3 regions of the Exiguobacterium sp. FSL W8-0210 genome follow, and region 1 is predicted to be linked to each of the others. Evidence: riboswitches for the same ligand, from Rfam matches in the RefSeq annotation. Region 1 holds a riboswitch; each other region holds the start of a gene.
The links. Region 1 has a riboswitch for S-adenosylmethionine ahead of MKY22_RS12490 (methionine ABC transporter ATP-binding protein). Riboswitches for the same ligand answer to the same signal wherever they lie in the genome.

Region 1 (5,070 bases):
ATCCGTCGTATCACTGATCAAGGCACGAGCAGATGGCTCGAAGATTGAGCGACAGACCCCGTTCAAGGCACTGAGCGTAAAGAATGCCCAGAACGTCTCGACTTGTGCCAGCGCGATGAAGACGATCGCGAATCCGATCGTTCCGGCAAGCATCATCGCCCGGCGACCATACCGATCCGACAAGGTACCACCGATGAAACTCATAATGAGGCTGGCGATCGCTGAGATACTGAGGACCCAGCCGACATCGACCGGATCAAACTTCAAGACGGTCGTCATGTAGATGGCGAAGAACGGCATCGTGATGAACGTTCCGAGACGCGAGAAAAACGTCCCGAACAAGACCCCGAGTGTCAACGGATGCAGTTGACGAATGCGTTGCATATGATTCCCCCTAACCCCTGTTTCAGACAAATGAAAAGCATCCTTCCATTATATAGGAAGGATGCCGGATTCGGTAAACTTATTTGCTGACTGGAACGACTGCACCTTTGTACTTGTCGAGGATCCAATCTTGGTTTTTCTTTTCGTGCAAGACATCGAGAAGTGTCGTGACACGCTTGTCTTTCTCATCGCCGTCACGTGTGACGATGATGTTGACGTATGGTGACGACTCATCTTCCGAAGCGATCGCGTCTTTCAATGGGTTCAGACCGTTATCGATCGCATAGTTCGTGTTGATGAGGACGGCGTCACCTTCATTGTTTTTGTAAGCTTGCGGAAGAAGTGAAGCTTCGATGTTCGTCTTGAACTTGAGTTTCTTCGGGTTCTCTGCGATATCACCGAGTTGTGCATCTGTCGTTTTACCGTCTTTAAGCTTGATCAACCCTTCGTTTTGAAGGAACGTCAAGACACGACCGCGTTCCGCGACGTTTGAGCTCGTTAAGATCGTTGCACCGTTTGGCAACTTATCGAGTGACTTGTATTTCTTCGAGTAGATACCGAGTGGTTCAACGTGGACGCCACCTGCGTTCGCAAACTTATACGATTTGTTTTCTTTCTCTTGTTGCTCAAGATACGGTACGTGCTGGAAGTAGTTCGCATCGATTTCTTTTGAAGCGAGCGCTTTGTTCGGAAGTACGTAATCTTGGAACTTCTTGATTTCAAGCTTGTAACCTTTTGCTTCGTATTCTTTTTTGACGTGCTCAAGAATCTTAGCGTGCGGTACGTTTGAAGCACCGATGACGAGTGTTTTGTCGTCGCTACCTGATCCTGATGATTTTTCGCCACATGCAGCAAGGCTGATTGCTAAAACGGATACAGCGGCAGTACCTACGAATTTTTTCCAAACTTTCATGAATGATTCCTCCAATATGAATAAAATTTGAATTAACGTTTATCGATCGCACGGATCAGCAAATCACCAATGATTTGGATGACGAAGACGATCGCTAAGATTAAGAGTGTCGCAATGACGATGACATCGTTTTGAGAACGCTGGAATCCTTCGATGAAGGCCATGTCCCCAAGTCCACCTCCGCCGACTACTCCGGCCATTGCCGTATAACCGACAAGTGAGACGAGTGTGACCGTGATACCAGAAACGATGGCAGGCAATGCTTCTGGGATTAAGACTTTATAGATGATTTGGAACTTCGTCGCGCCCATCGATTCCGCTGCCTCGATGACACCTTTATCGACTTCGCGTAACGCGAGTTCAACCATCCGACCGTAAAATGGTGCAGCACCGAAAATCAGTGCCGGTAATGCTGCCGTTGGTCCGAGGAACGAACCGACGATCGCTGTCGTAAATGGAATCAATAAGATCAGTAAGATGATGAACGGAATCGAACGGAAGACGTTGACGATCAAGCTCAACACTGAATAGAACGCCCGATTCTTGAACAATAACTCTTCGTTTGTCGCATACAATAGTAAACCAATGATCAAACCGAGAACGAATGTTGAAAACCCAGCGATTGCCGTCATATAGACGGTACTGCCTGTCGCTTCCCACACCATGTCCCAATCTAGGTTGTCAAAGAATGAAATCATCGGTGATCCACCTCCACTTCAACATCACTGGCTTGAAGCTTCGTGATGACCGCTTGTGTTGCTGCTGTTTCCCCGATCAACTGAATGAACAGTGTACCGAGTGCCCCTTCCTGTGATTGACCGACGTTTCCGCCGATGATGTTGAACAGGACCGGTGAATCCTTCATGACTTCCGCGAGGATCGGGCTTTCCGCTGTTGATCCGACGAACGTCAACTGAACGATTTTTCCGGTTGGGTACCGTTCGCGTAGTTTCGCGAACGTCAACTCGTTTTCCGAAGGCGACGTCAATTGTTTGACGAACTCCTTCGTCATCGCTTGCTTCGGATGACGGAAGACCTCTGCGACCGGTCCTTGCTCGACGATTTTACCGGCTTCCATGACGGCGACCCGGTGACAGATTTTTTGAATGACGTGCATCTCGTGTGTGATCAAGACGATCGTCAGTTTCAGTTTTTCATTGATGTCAACGAGTAACTCAAGGATTGAGTCCGTCGTCTTCGGATCGAGTGCACTTGTTGCCTCGTCACATAAGAGAACGTCCGGGTTCGATGCCAGTGCCCGAGCGATACCGACACGTTGTTTTTGACCACCGGATAATTGTGACGGATAGGCTTTTTCGCGTCCGTCCAAACCAACGAGTTGGATCAGTTCCGCTACCCGTTCCTTGCGGTGTGCTTTCGGGAAGCCACCGAGCTCGAGTGGGAACATGATGTTCTCTTCAACTGTTCGTGACCACAATAAGTTGAAATGTTGGAAGACCATCGAGACATTCTTACGGACGCCTCGTAATTCCTTTGGTTTTAGTGATGTCATTTCAACACCATCGATTTGGATCGAACCACTCGTTGGTGCTTCAAGCATATTCAGCAATCGGATCAAGGTCGATTTCCCTGCTCCGGAATAACCGATTATTCCAAAAATTTCACCGCGTTCGATTGTCAGATCGACATTCGCGACAGCTTCGACCGCTCCGCGCTTTGAGCGATAAATCTTTCCTACGTCTTGTAAACGAATCACAACTGTCCCTCCTAAAATAAAAAAAGTGCGCGCGTTTTAGAGCAAACGCGCGCACTTTTCAGTACACAAAACCATTTGCTCTCATCTCCCAGACTTTTGTCTGCTGGAATTAGCACCACTTCGGATTAGATCCGCGGTTGCCGGGTTTCATCGGGCCAGTCCCTCCACCACTCTCGATAAGAGTTTCGGTATTAAGTTTGTAGAATATATTCTGAATATTAGCAGGGGTTATTTTTGTTGTCAAACAGTTTTTTCAGAAACTTTTTCGAGGAACGTGAAAGCACGTGTTAAGTCTTCTTTCAAATCTTCCGCGTCCTCAAGTCCAACTGAAATCCGAACGAGACCGTCTGTGATGCCGAGTTCTGCCCGACGCTCTGCTGGGATCGACGCGTGCGTCATCCGTGCCGGAACGGAAATCAGACTCTCGACGGCACCAAGACTCTCAGCAAGTGTGAAGAAGTGTGTCGCCTCGACGAGTTTTTCTGCATTCGCTGCTGAACCAACATCAAAGCTGATCATCCCACCAAACCCAGTCGCTTGTTTCGCTTGGATGTCGTGACCAGGATGCGATGCAAGTCCCGGGTAGAAGATGTTTGAGACAATATCTTGCGCTTGTAGGAACGCAACGAGATCATGTGCTGTCTCTTCGATCGCATCCATCCGGATACCGAGTGTACGAAGACCACGGACGAGCAAGAAGCTGTCTTGCGGTCCAAGTACGCCGCCTGTCGAGTTTTGGATGAAGTGAAGCTCTTCGCCGAGCGCATCATCTTTGACGACGACAAGTCCAGCGACGACGTCCGAGTGTCCGCCGATGTATTTTGTTGCACTGTGCAAGACGATGTCTGCACCAAGCGCGAGTGGTTGTTGATGATATGGAGTCGCGAACGTGTTGTCGACGACGAGTTTAAGATCGTGACGTTTGGCAATCGTTGCGATGGCTGCGATGTCCGTTACTTTCAACAACGGGTTCGTCGGTGTTTCGACGTAGACGATCTTCGTGTTGTCTTGGATCGCTGCTTCCGTCGCTGCAAGGTCCGTCGTATCGACGAATGTCACTTGGATGTTGAACTTTGGTAAGACGCGTTGCATCAAGCGGAACGTACCACCGTAGACGTCATCCGTCATGACGATGTGGTCGCCAGACTCAAGCAAGTGGAAGACGGCATGGATCGCTGCCATCCCAGAACCGAAGGCAAAACCACGTGCGCCGCCCTCGAGATCCGCAATCAATCGTTCGATGCTCGTCCGTGTTGGGTTCGCTGTCCGTGAGTATTCGTATCCGTCCTTAAGTTGACCGATTTTATCCTGCTTGTATGTGCTTGTTTGATAGATCGGAGGTGTGACGGCTCCTGTTGCCCGGTCGACACCTGTTCCTCCATGAATCAATGCTGTCTTCTTACGCATGAGTTTCGTCCACCTTTTCAAAGATTTGTTGGCTTAAGTAGCGTTCGGCACTGTCTGCGAAGACGGTGACGATCGTACTGCCGGGGTGACGCTTCGCGATATCAAGCGCAGCAACGAGCGCTGCACCTGCTGAACTACCAACGAGTAATCCTTCGCGAGCAGCGAGTGTATGAACCGCGTCAAATGCATCGCGGTCAGAAATCGTATGAATCTCGTCGACGAGTTCACGCGGAACGAGACTTGGCCATTTCGCTGTTCCAATGCCTTCTGTCTTATGCGGACCGGCTGGACCACCATTTAAGACGGAGCCTTCCGGTTCGACGATCGCTGCTTTTGTACCGAGACGTTGTTTTAAGAAGTCCGCTGTTCCGGCGAACGTACCACCTGAACCACAACCGGCAACGAACCAGTCGATGTGCGGCAAGTCCGCAATCAGCTCAGGACCGAGTGTCCGCTGATACGTGACTGGGTTCTCTTCGTTTTCGAATTGTAACGGAACGTAACTGTTCGGAATTTCCTGACCGAGTTCTTTTGCCCGGTCGATAGCCCCTTGCATATCGAGTTCAGTCGGCGTGTTGACGACGGTTGCGCCGAGTGCCCGCATCAACGTCTGTTTTTCCTGACTGAATTTTTCCGGAACGACACAGAT
Region 2 (5,070 bases), 190 kb from region 1:
GTCCGCGATTTCGAAGTGAAACAGCGTTCGAAGTTCTTCACGTTCTTCACTGACATATAACAGACCGTCTTCTGGACCGACGAACGGAATCTCACCAACTGTAAACAAGTCTTTCCCGGCAAGGACGTTCGCATGCATTTCCTGAAGGAAGTCGTGCACACCTGGTTGATTCCCGAGATACGATAGATTAAACGGATTGACGACATCCTCAAGCGAACGTTTTTTGATCAAGTTGATGACGTCCATCCGGAAACCGTCAATCCCTTGAGCGATCCACCAGTTCATCATGTCGTAGATCGCTTGCCGGACAGCCGGTTGTTCCCAGTTTAAGTCCGGTTGTTCTTTCGCAAAGGAATGGAAATAATATTGTTCGCGCTCTTCACTCCACGTCCACGGGTTCGGCGCAAAGTAAGACCGCCAATTGTTCGGGGGCGTCTCTTTCGTTCCATCTTTCCAGATGTACCAATCATCCTTGTCGTGGATTCGGTCCCGCGACTGACGGAACCAGTCATGCTGGTCACTCGTATGATTGACGACCAAATCAAGAATTATCTTTAAGCCGCGTCCGTGAGCCGCTGTGATCAACTCTTGTAGATCGCCCATCGTCCCCGCCTTGTCCATGATCGTGTAATAATCGGCAATATCATAGCCATTATCGATGTCTGGAGAACGGTAACATGGATTTAACCAGACGATATCGACACCAAGCGATGCGATGTAATCTAGCTTGTCGATGACACCTCGCAAATCACCGATGCCGTCCCCATTCGAATCCTTAAAACTGCGCCAATAGACTTGATAGACGACTGCTTCTTTCCAGCTAGCTCGCTTCATCTCCTCACTCCTCTCCCTACTCTCTATTCCCGCTCCACATATCTGTACCTGTTTATTGGACGATTTTTTTGAATTTCAAAAAAGTTCTTTTCTTTTGACTGAATATTCGTTATCCTTGACGACAATACTACGAAGGAGGCACACATCCATGAAACATTTCGCTCCATCCATCGCCATCGATCGGCTTCCTGCTCCCGTTTTCGCTGAACTTGCGAACCGGATCGGTGCTGTGAAAGCTGCCGGACATGATGTCATTACCCTTGGTCAAGGAACACCCGATCAAACGACGCCCGTACATATTCTCGACGCCTTGAAACAGGCGATCGATGAGCCAACAAACCTTCAATATCCACCATTTCGTGGACATGATTTTCTAAAGCAAGCCGTCGCGAGCTTTTATGCGAACGAATTCGGCGTCACGATCGATCCGGCAACCGAGGTCGCAATTCTTCTCGGTAGTAAAGCCGGAATCGTCGCCTTACCACAAACGATCGTCAATCCTGGAGAAGGTGTCATCGTCCCGGATCCGGGGTACCCGGATTACCTGTCTGGAGCAGCACTTGCTGGTGCTTACCCGATTACACTTCCATTGCTTGAGAAAAATAACTTCCTGCCGGATTACGATTTACTTGATACGACAGATGTCGAGCGCGCCCGGATGTTGTTCCTCAATTACCCGAGTAATCCGACAGGTGCGACAGCGACAGCAGAAGCCTTCGAACAGACCGTTGCCTTCGCGGATGCCCATGATATTTGTGTCGTCCATGATTTAGCCTACGGCGGCATCAGCTTTGATGGTCCCACACGAAGCTTCTTGCAGACGGAAGGGGCGAAGGAGGTCGGAATCGAGTTGTTCTCACTCTCGAAACGCTTCAACATGTCTGGCTTCCGAATCGCTTTCGCGATCGGAAATCCGTCCGTCATCTCAAGCATCGAGACGTATCAGGAACATCTCTACGTCAGTGCCTTCACACCGATCCAACATGCAGCGACCGTTGCCCTGACGAGTGACCAGACATGTGTCCGTGAGTTAAGTAGCTTATACGAAACACGACGTAATGCCTTGTTCGCTAAACTCGATGCAATCGGTTGGAGCGGACCACGACCGGGCGGTTCCTTCTTCGTCTGGCTTCCGGTGCCTGAAGGATACACGTCCCAAAGCTTCACCGATCACCTGCTTGACGAAGCACACGTCGCTGTAACCCCTGGATCCTTCTTCGGCGAATACGGTGAAGGCTACGTACGGATCAGCTTGATTGCTGACGTCGAACGTCTAGAAGAAGCCGTCGATCGAATCGGAACGCTCAACCTGTTCCGGACACCTGTTGCGGAATAATTCTGAAAAAACATTTGACAGATGGGAATCATTTCCGTTAAAGTAAATCCCAACAGCATAACTACTTATCGAGAGCGACCGAGGGATTAGGCCCAACGACGTCCGGCAACCACCTGTAAGGAACGGTGCCACATCCTACAGAATGATTTTCATTCTGAGAGATAAGTTACGAAATCTTACACTTTCGTCGCTTTTTTCTGGTTGCTCTGCTACTAGGAAAAAGCGACTTTTTTTGTATGAGGAGATGAGCGGATGATTGAATTCAAACACATTACAAAACGGTTCGTTCGAGACCGGACCCCGATTTTTGCATTACGGGATGTCGATTTGACGATCCAAAAAGGAGAAATCTTTGGGATCATCGGTGAATCCGGTGCCGGTAAAAGTACGTTGCTTCGCCTAATCAATGGGCTTGAGCATCCGACACAGGGAACCGTCAAGGTCGACGGTGTCTCGCTCGGCGGGATGTCAAAAGCAGATTTGCGTCAACTTCGCTTGCGGACAGGAATGATCTTTCAGCATTTCCAATTGATTCAGTCGCGCAACGTCGCGGATAACATCGCTTTTGCGCTCAAGGCCGCTGGCGTCAAACGAGCAGATTTCCCGGAGCGAATTCGCGAACTCATCTCGCTCGTCGGACTTGAAGGATTTGAGACGAACTTCCCGAGTCAGTTGAGCGGCGGACAGAAACAGCGCGTCGGGATTGCCCGGGCACTCGCGAATGATCCAACCGTCTTGTTATGTGACGAAGCGACCTCTGCCCTTGATCCGGTCACGACGCTGCAGATTTTAGATTTGTTGAAAGATTTGAATGAACGACTCGGATTGACGATCGTCCTCATCACGCATGAGATCGATGTCGTCAAACAGATTTGCCATCGTGTCGCGGTCATGTCTCAAGGGGAAGTCGTCGAAGTTGCCTCTACATACGATTTGTTCAGTCAAGCCAAACATCCGGTGACACAACATTACGTCGACACGGCACTCCAGATCGAGCTACCGGAACGCATCTTGCAAGCGACACCGGGAAAGATCATCCGCCTACAGTTCACGGGCGAGAAGACCGGTGAAAGTACGTTGTCGGAAGCCATCCGTCGATACGATATCTCGGTCAGCATCCTGCACGGAAAAGTCGATTACATCCAAGACGTCGCTTTTGGTGTCCTAATCGTCAGCTTGACGGGATCCTCCGATCAAATCGCACCTGCCCTCGACTGGCTCGCGACGGAACTTCATACACTCGAGGTGATTCAGGATGTGGCTTGATCGTATTCAAACGATGTTACCTGAGCTCTTGAAGGCGCTCGGTGAGACGGCGTGGATGGTCGGAATTTCACTTGCCTTCGCATTGGTCGTCGGGATTCCGCTCGGGATTCTCTTGTTCGTCACCGACCGCGGTTTATTCTTTCAAAACATTGCCATCCGACGTGTCCTTGACTTCGTCGTCAACATCGTCCGGTCCTTGCCGTTCATCATCTTGCTTGTTGCCCTCATTCCATTAACGAAATTTTTGCTTGATAATACGATTGGTCCGACAGCAGCATCCGTCAGCCTCAGTGTCGCAGCGATTCCGTTTCTCGCACGACTCGTCGAAACATCACTGCGTGAGATTCCACCTGGTTTGATCGAAGCAGCGGAAGCGTGCGGTGCGAAACCATTACGGATCATCGTCAGTATCCTTTTACCAGAAGCACTCCCTGGCATCATTCAGGGCATCACGCTAACGACGATCAGTTTGATCGGCTTCTCGGCAATGGCTGGGATCGTCGGCGGCGGAGGTGTCGGTGACCTCGCGATCCGTTTCGGTTACTATCGCTACGATAATCTCATCATGATCGTGACGATCGTCGTCCTCATCGTCATCGTCCAAAGCATTCAAGCACTTGGGAATCAACTGGCGCGAAAAACAGATAAACGCTAATCATACATACAAAGGGAGAGTGGAATCATGAAAAAACGATACGCCTTTTTAGCAACAGCCTTACTCGGTGCAGGAGTCCTCGCAGGATGTGGAGACAGCAGCGCTGATGAAAAAGACAAGACGATCAAGATCGGGGCGACAAGCGGTCCTTATAGCGATATGGTCAAACAAGCGATTCAACCACAACTTGAAAAGCAAGGCTACAAAGTCGAAATCGTCGAGTTCAGTGATTATATCCAACCGAACATCGCGCTCGGTAGCGGCAATATCGACGCTAACTTATTCCAACACTCGATTTACCTGAAGACATTCTCTAAAGAAAAAAATCTCGACCTAAAAGGACTCATCACCGTTCCGACGGCACCGATGGGACTATATAGTAAGACGGCGAAGACACTTGACGACGTCAAGACGGGTGCTGAAGTCGCGACGCCGAATGATCCGACGAACCAAGCGCGGGCGTTGAACTTACTTGCGGAACAAGGCTGGATTGAACTGAAGCCAGATGTTGATCCACTGACTGTTTCAGAGAAAGATATCGTTAAGAATCCGAAGAAACTCGTCATTAAACCACTCGAGGCGGCTCAACTACCACGCGCCGTCGAAAGCGTCGATATCTCAGCCGTTCCAGGGAACTTCGCTTTGGCTGCGAAATTCGATTTACTCGATGCGTTAGCGCTCGAGACAATGGACGAGAAGTACCGGAACCTCGTCGCTGTCCAAACGAAAGATGCGGACTCACAAGTCGCAAAAGATTTGAAGGCAGCTGTCGAATCGGATGCGTTCAACACAGTCATCGAAAAATCATTCAAAGGCTTCAGCAAGCCTGAATGGGCAAACTGATAAAAAACAACCGGATTCCAAAGAGACAATCTCTTTGAAATCCGGTTGTTTTGTGTTAGAACCGATACCACATCAGCTCTTCATCATGATAGGTATCATCGACTTTCAGCGCCCGTGGTTCGATCGCGTATGATTC
Region 3 (5,070 bases), 2.0 Mb from region 1:
TTCCATGTCAGTATAGCATGTGAGTGAAGTCGAGAACGGAGGAAAGACATGTTTCCGATTTGTGAGCTCTTTAAAATTCGATATCCTTTGATCCAAGGAGGAATGGGTAACATTAGTCATGCGGCGCTGACGGCAGCGGTTTCGAATGCCGGGGGACTCGGAACGCTCGGGTGCGGGACATTGTCGGTCGATGAAGTGGCGTCGCGGATTCACGAGACACGAATGCTGACGGATCAACCATTTGCTTTGAACATCGCGATTCGGGTGTCTCCTTATACGGAAGCACTGATTGATCTCGCGATTGCAGAAAAGATCCCGGTCGTCTCCTTATCGGCAGGAAACCCGGCACCGTACATAGCGCGACTTCAAGCTGCCGGCATCAAAACGATCGCGGTTGTCGCTTCAGTCAAACAGGCGTTAAAGGCAGAACAGGCGGGCGCTGATGTACTCGTAGCGGAGGGAGTTGAAGCGGCAGGTATCAATTCACCGCTCGAGTTGACGACGCTGACCTTGATTCCGCAACTCGTCGATCGGGCCAACATTCCGGTCCTGGCAGCGGGTGGGATTGGTGACGGCCGTGGACTGGCAGCTGTTCTGTTACTTGGTGCGGCTGGTGCCCAGCTCGGAACACGATTGATCGCGACGGAAGAGGCGAAGGTTCATTCGGCATACAAGGCGCACTTAATGGATGCGACCGATACCGATACACGTATCATCGGACGTTCCGTCGGATTCGTCCGACGTGTCCTTGATGGTCCTTACGTCGAACGACTCACAGCAGAGACACCTGCTGCTTTTCTCGATCAGACGAATGAGTCGTATCATATTACGGGCGCTCTTGAGGGCGATGAGGAGAAAGGGTATGTCAACGCTGGACTGGTTGCGGGATTGATTCATGATGTGCCGACTGTTGCGGAGTTGTTTACGCGCATGATGGCGGAAGCAGAGGAACAGCTGAAACAAACGACGACTCGTTTTACGACATGAGTATATAGTGAGGGACCCGTGATGCCACTTGTGGACAGCGGGTTTTTTCATGTTTTTTTGAAAATGGGACATTTGTCCTTTTCAAGTAGGGCACGAGTAAGGTCTACTCTAGTGTAGAGATTAAAGGAGGAGATGACGTGCAAGGAGTCGTGTTTGCTTTGATGAGCGGTCTGTTCATCGCCCTGCAAGGCATATTCAATGCGCGCCTTGCGACAGGCGTCGGACCGTGGTTGTCCGTATTGATCGTCCACTTTGTGGGTCTGATGGGTTGTTTAGTCATTTACAGTTTCGTACGAGATCGGAAAATCGGTGGCTTCCGTCAGTTACCGTGGATTTATGCAAGCGGCGGTTTGATTGGCGTGCTAGTCGTCGTAACGGAACTGACAGCAATCCAAAAACTCGGGATGACATGGGCGATGTGTTTATTACTCGTCGCACAGATTTTATGTGCGTTTGTGATTGATTTAAAGGGATGGTTCGGTGTCTTAAAAAAACAAGGAAATCGTGGTCAGTGGGTTGGTGTGGGTCTCATGCTTGCAGGAGTTGCGATTTTCTCACTTGCCTAAAGGGAGGGAATAAACATGGAAACCGTCATTCAACAGTACGGACTGGATACGATTTTGACGGAAGAGACGCGCGCTAGGTTGCGTCAAGAAACCTTCCAAAAAGGGGAACTCCTCTGTACGACAGGGGCAGCGATCGACCGGATGTACTTCATCGTCGCAGGCAAGGTCAAGATATCTGCTGCCTCGTCAGAAGGGAAACAGCGGATTCTGCGATTCAAGACACCACTGACAGTGATCGGTGACGCTGAGTTCATCAACGAACGGGAAGTATTGAATACGGTCGAAGCGGTGACCGACGTCGAGGTGTTGAGCGTACCGTATGCGATTTTACGCGAGCACAATACGACGAACGTCTTTCTGCAATTTTTATTACGCACGATCACAGCCAAGTGGTATGCCGACTCGAAATCAGCGTCGCATCACGTGTTGTATACCGTCGAAGAGCGATTTGCAGGGTATTTGTTATCGATCGCTTCTGAAGCCAGTGACAGTTTGTTTTATCAGGAGATGCGGACGTCGAACCTGCATGACGTCGCTGACTGGCTTGGAACGAGTTATCGCCATCTCAACCGGATCATCACGAAATTATGTGAAGAGGAGATTCTCGTTCGACGACGCGGGAAAATCATCATCGTCGATTTGGAGCGGATTCGCGAGAAGGCGAACGGTAACAGCTATGAGTAAGGAGGAACGAACATGGTAATAGGAATCGTGTGTGCCGTGTTGGCAGGGATGTTAATCAGTTTACAGACGGTATTGAATGCTCGGATGAGTGACGCGTTCGGTGCTTGGGCGACAACGACGCTGGTCTTCTTCGTCGGTTTCATCGGAGCAAGTGTCACGTATGTTCTGTTTCGTGGTGGAACAATCGGACAGATCCAAAACGTATCGCCACTCTATTGGTTTGGTGGACTTGTCGGTGTCGGCGTCGTTTTTTGTGTCATGCGTGGGATTCAGTTGCTTGGTCCGTCCATCGCGATCTCTGTCGTTCTGATTTCGCAGTTAAGCTTTGCTCTTGCTGTTGATACGTTCGGCTGGTTCGGTTTACCACAAATTGATTTATCGTTCGGTCAGCTCGTCGGTCTCGCCGTCATGGTATGTGGGATCTTCGTTTTGAAGCGGTATCAAGTCGTCGCGCCGGAAGAGAGGGCGAAGGATCAAGTAGAACGTGTTTCATGACTTATTTTTTTCATAACAATGAAACAGGTCAGCAAACAAATGTTTACTGACCTGTTTTTTATATGCATTTTTTGAATTAGACCGTCGTCGTATCTTTCCATTCCTGTTCGATGAAGGCATCACGACCAGAAGCAGCACGATCTTTTTTGTAGTGTTCTGGATTTTTCTTATGGAAGTCTTGATGGTACTCTTCCGCTGGATAAAATTCAGAAGCGGCATCAATCCGCGTCACGATCGGTTGTTTGAAACGGTTGCTTGCAGCAAGAGCGTCACGGGAAGTAATCGCAGCTTCATGCTGCGCATCCGTATGATAGAAGATTGCTGGCGCGTACTGCGTACCGCGATCTTGGAATTGACCTTCTGCATCCGTCGGATCCGTTTGGGGCCAGTAGAGTTCAAGTAAACGCTCGTACGGGAACAGGCTCGGATCAAACGTGATTTGGACGACCTCGAGGTGTCCCGTCGTTCCTGTTTTGACTTGCTCGTATGTCGGGTTATCGACGTGTCCGCCCATGTAACCTGATACGATTCCCTCGATTCCTGGTAATTCTTCAAATGGTGTCACCATGCACCAAAAACATCCACCTGCAAATGTTGCTTTTTCCATCTGTCTCTTCCTCTCCGTGGGAAATCCCCATTGTATGTCTGACAGCGAGAAAACGAAAACGACTCCTTCGCTTGGTTGCAAAAGGAGTCGCCGCTTTTTATCAACCAAAGCTTTCGCTTTGCTGGTCGTAGCACCTTGCTATGCGCAGGTTGCTGGGACGTCATCGATCCAGATCTCTCGGTCCACTCTTGATAAGGGTATATGAAGTTGATGTCATTCGTTATCATTGTTGTGATGATACCATTCACAAAGAAATAAAGTCAATCCTTAGAATTTAAGGCACGTAAAACGGTTGCTCCAAGTGTCTTCGCACCGATCAACAACGCTTGTTCATTGATCTCGTACTGTGGATGGTGCTGCGGATAGTTGACGCGACCGTCCGTATAGCCAGAGCCGGTAAAGAAATAACTACCCGGGACGTGTGTTAAGTAATGTGCGAAGTCGTCCGCCGCCATCATTGGTGTGAGTGCCCGGACGGATGCTTCCGGTAAGAAAGCAGCAGCTTCCTGAACGAGTTTTGTCTCATCCGGGTGATTCCAGAGCGCCGGGTAACCAGTCGTGAAGTCGATTGAATAGGTAGCACCGATGCCGGCACATGTCGTTTTGGCGACAAGATCGACTTCTTGCCGGAGCTGATGCCGCAGTGTTTCATTGAACGTCCGGATTTCCCCGACGATGCGTGCTTCACCCGTGACGATGTTCGGAGCCGTTCCCGCATGGAAAGAACCAATTGCAAGAACAGCAGGCTCAAACGGATCGACCCGTCGACTAACGAGATGTTGTAAGTTGCAGACGAGTTGCGCTCCAGCGACGAGCGCATCTTTTGTTTTGTGCGGTGCTTGCGCATGACCACCTTGACCATGGACGATGATTTCGAATTCGTCGATCGCACATAATGTATGTCCTTCCCGAAACCCAATCGTGCCAACCGGTAAATCATTTTCGAGATGTGTCGCGAAAATTGCATCGACCCCTTCGAGGACGCCGGCTTCGATCATTTGGATGGCTCCACCGGGAAAGACCTCTTCTCCATGCTGGTGGATGATCCGAATCGTTCCTTGCAATTGATCGCGTAACGGATAGAGTGTAGCAGCAAGGGCCATCACGATCGCCGTATGACCATCGTGTCCACATGCATGCATGACCCCGGGATGGATCGACCGGAAGGCAAGCGTCGTCTCTTCTTGAAGTGGTAAAGCATCAAAATCGGCACGGACCGCAATCGTCGGACCAGGCTGTTTGCCTTCGATCGTCGCGACGACACCACGACCTCCGACGGCTGTTTGATAAGGGATGCCCTGCTCCGCGTAAAAGTTTGCAATTCGTTCTGATGTGCGGACTTCCTGGAAAGAGAGTTCCGGATGTCGATGAAAATCACGACGTAACGCGATCATCGTCGGTTCGAATTGTTCAAGTGCTTCAAAAAGTTGAGTTTGCATCTTCAAGCTCCTTTGACGTGTGTCTTTTCGTGAAAATGGGTACAGATACAGGTAATCACGAAAGGGGATAATGAAACATGGGAGAAATCGTCGTCAACGCTGTACTTACAATCAAAGCAGGACTTGCGGATCAAGTCTTCCCGATTCTACAAACGGTTTATCATGCCTCACAAAAAGAAGAAGGGTGCTTACGTTATTCCTTACATCAATCGATCGAGGATGAGCATCAATTCATGCTGTATGAAGTGTATCGTGATGAAGAGGCACTTGAAGCGCATATCGCATCCGATCA

Region 2: linked by a shared signal. The riboswitch ahead of MKY22_RS13470 (methionine ABC transporter ATP-binding protein) and the one ahead of MKY22_RS12490 (methionine ABC transporter ATP-binding protein) in region 1 are both predicted to bind S-adenosylmethionine.
Region 3: linked by a shared signal. The riboswitch ahead of msrA (peptide-methionine (S)-S-oxide reductase MsrA) and the one ahead of MKY22_RS12490 (methionine ABC transporter ATP-binding protein) in region 1 are both predicted to bind S-adenosylmethionine.

Annotation. Positions count from the first base shown of each region.
Region 1 is NZ_JBBOUK010000001.1:2,388,226-2,393,295, forward strand. It holds gene MKY22_RS12475 (MDR family MFS transporter) at 1-384, opposite strand, end outside; gene MKY22_RS12480 (MetQ/NlpA family ABC transporter substrate-binding protein) at 464-1,297, opposite strand; gene MKY22_RS12485 (methionine ABC transporter permease) at 1,330-1,995, opposite strand; gene MKY22_RS12490 (methionine ABC transporter ATP-binding protein) at 1,992-3,014, opposite strand; SAM riboswitch class I at 3,093-3,197, opposite strand; gene MKY22_RS12495 (bifunctional cystathionine gamma-lyase/homocysteine desulfhydrase) at 3,255-4,421, opposite strand; gene MKY22_RS12500 (PLP-dependent cysteine synthase family protein) at 4,414-5,070, opposite strand, start outside.
Region 2 is NZ_JBBOUK010000001.1:2,582,932-2,588,001, forward strand. It holds gene MKY22_RS13460 (alpha-glucosidase) at 1-834, opposite strand, end outside; gene MKY22_RS13465 (aminotransferase class I/II-fold pyridoxal phosphate-dependent enzyme) at 983-2,170, shown strand; SAM riboswitch class I at 2,233-2,338, shown strand; gene MKY22_RS13470 (methionine ABC transporter ATP-binding protein) at 2,423-3,436, shown strand; gene MKY22_RS13475 (methionine ABC transporter permease) at 3,426-4,091, shown strand; gene MKY22_RS13480 (MetQ/NlpA family ABC transporter substrate-binding protein) at 4,119-4,934, shown strand; gene MKY22_RS13485 (GNAT family N-acetyltransferase) at 4,990-5,070, opposite strand, start outside.
Region 3 is NZ_JBBOUK010000001.1:423,504-428,573, forward strand. It holds gene MKY22_RS02280 (NAD(P)H-dependent flavin oxidoreductase) at 49-987, shown strand; gene MKY22_RS02285 (DMT family transporter) at 1,125-1,553, shown strand; gene MKY22_RS02290 (Crp/Fnr family transcriptional regulator) at 1,569-2,237, shown strand; gene MKY22_RS02295 (DMT family transporter) at 2,250-2,732, shown strand; gene msrA (peptide-methionine (S)-S-oxide reductase MsrA) at 2,809-3,339, opposite strand; SAM riboswitch class I at 3,434-3,537, opposite strand; gene MKY22_RS02305 (M20 metallopeptidase family protein) at 3,600-4,778, opposite strand; gene MKY22_RS02310 (putative quinol monooxygenase) at 4,856-5,070, shown strand, end outside.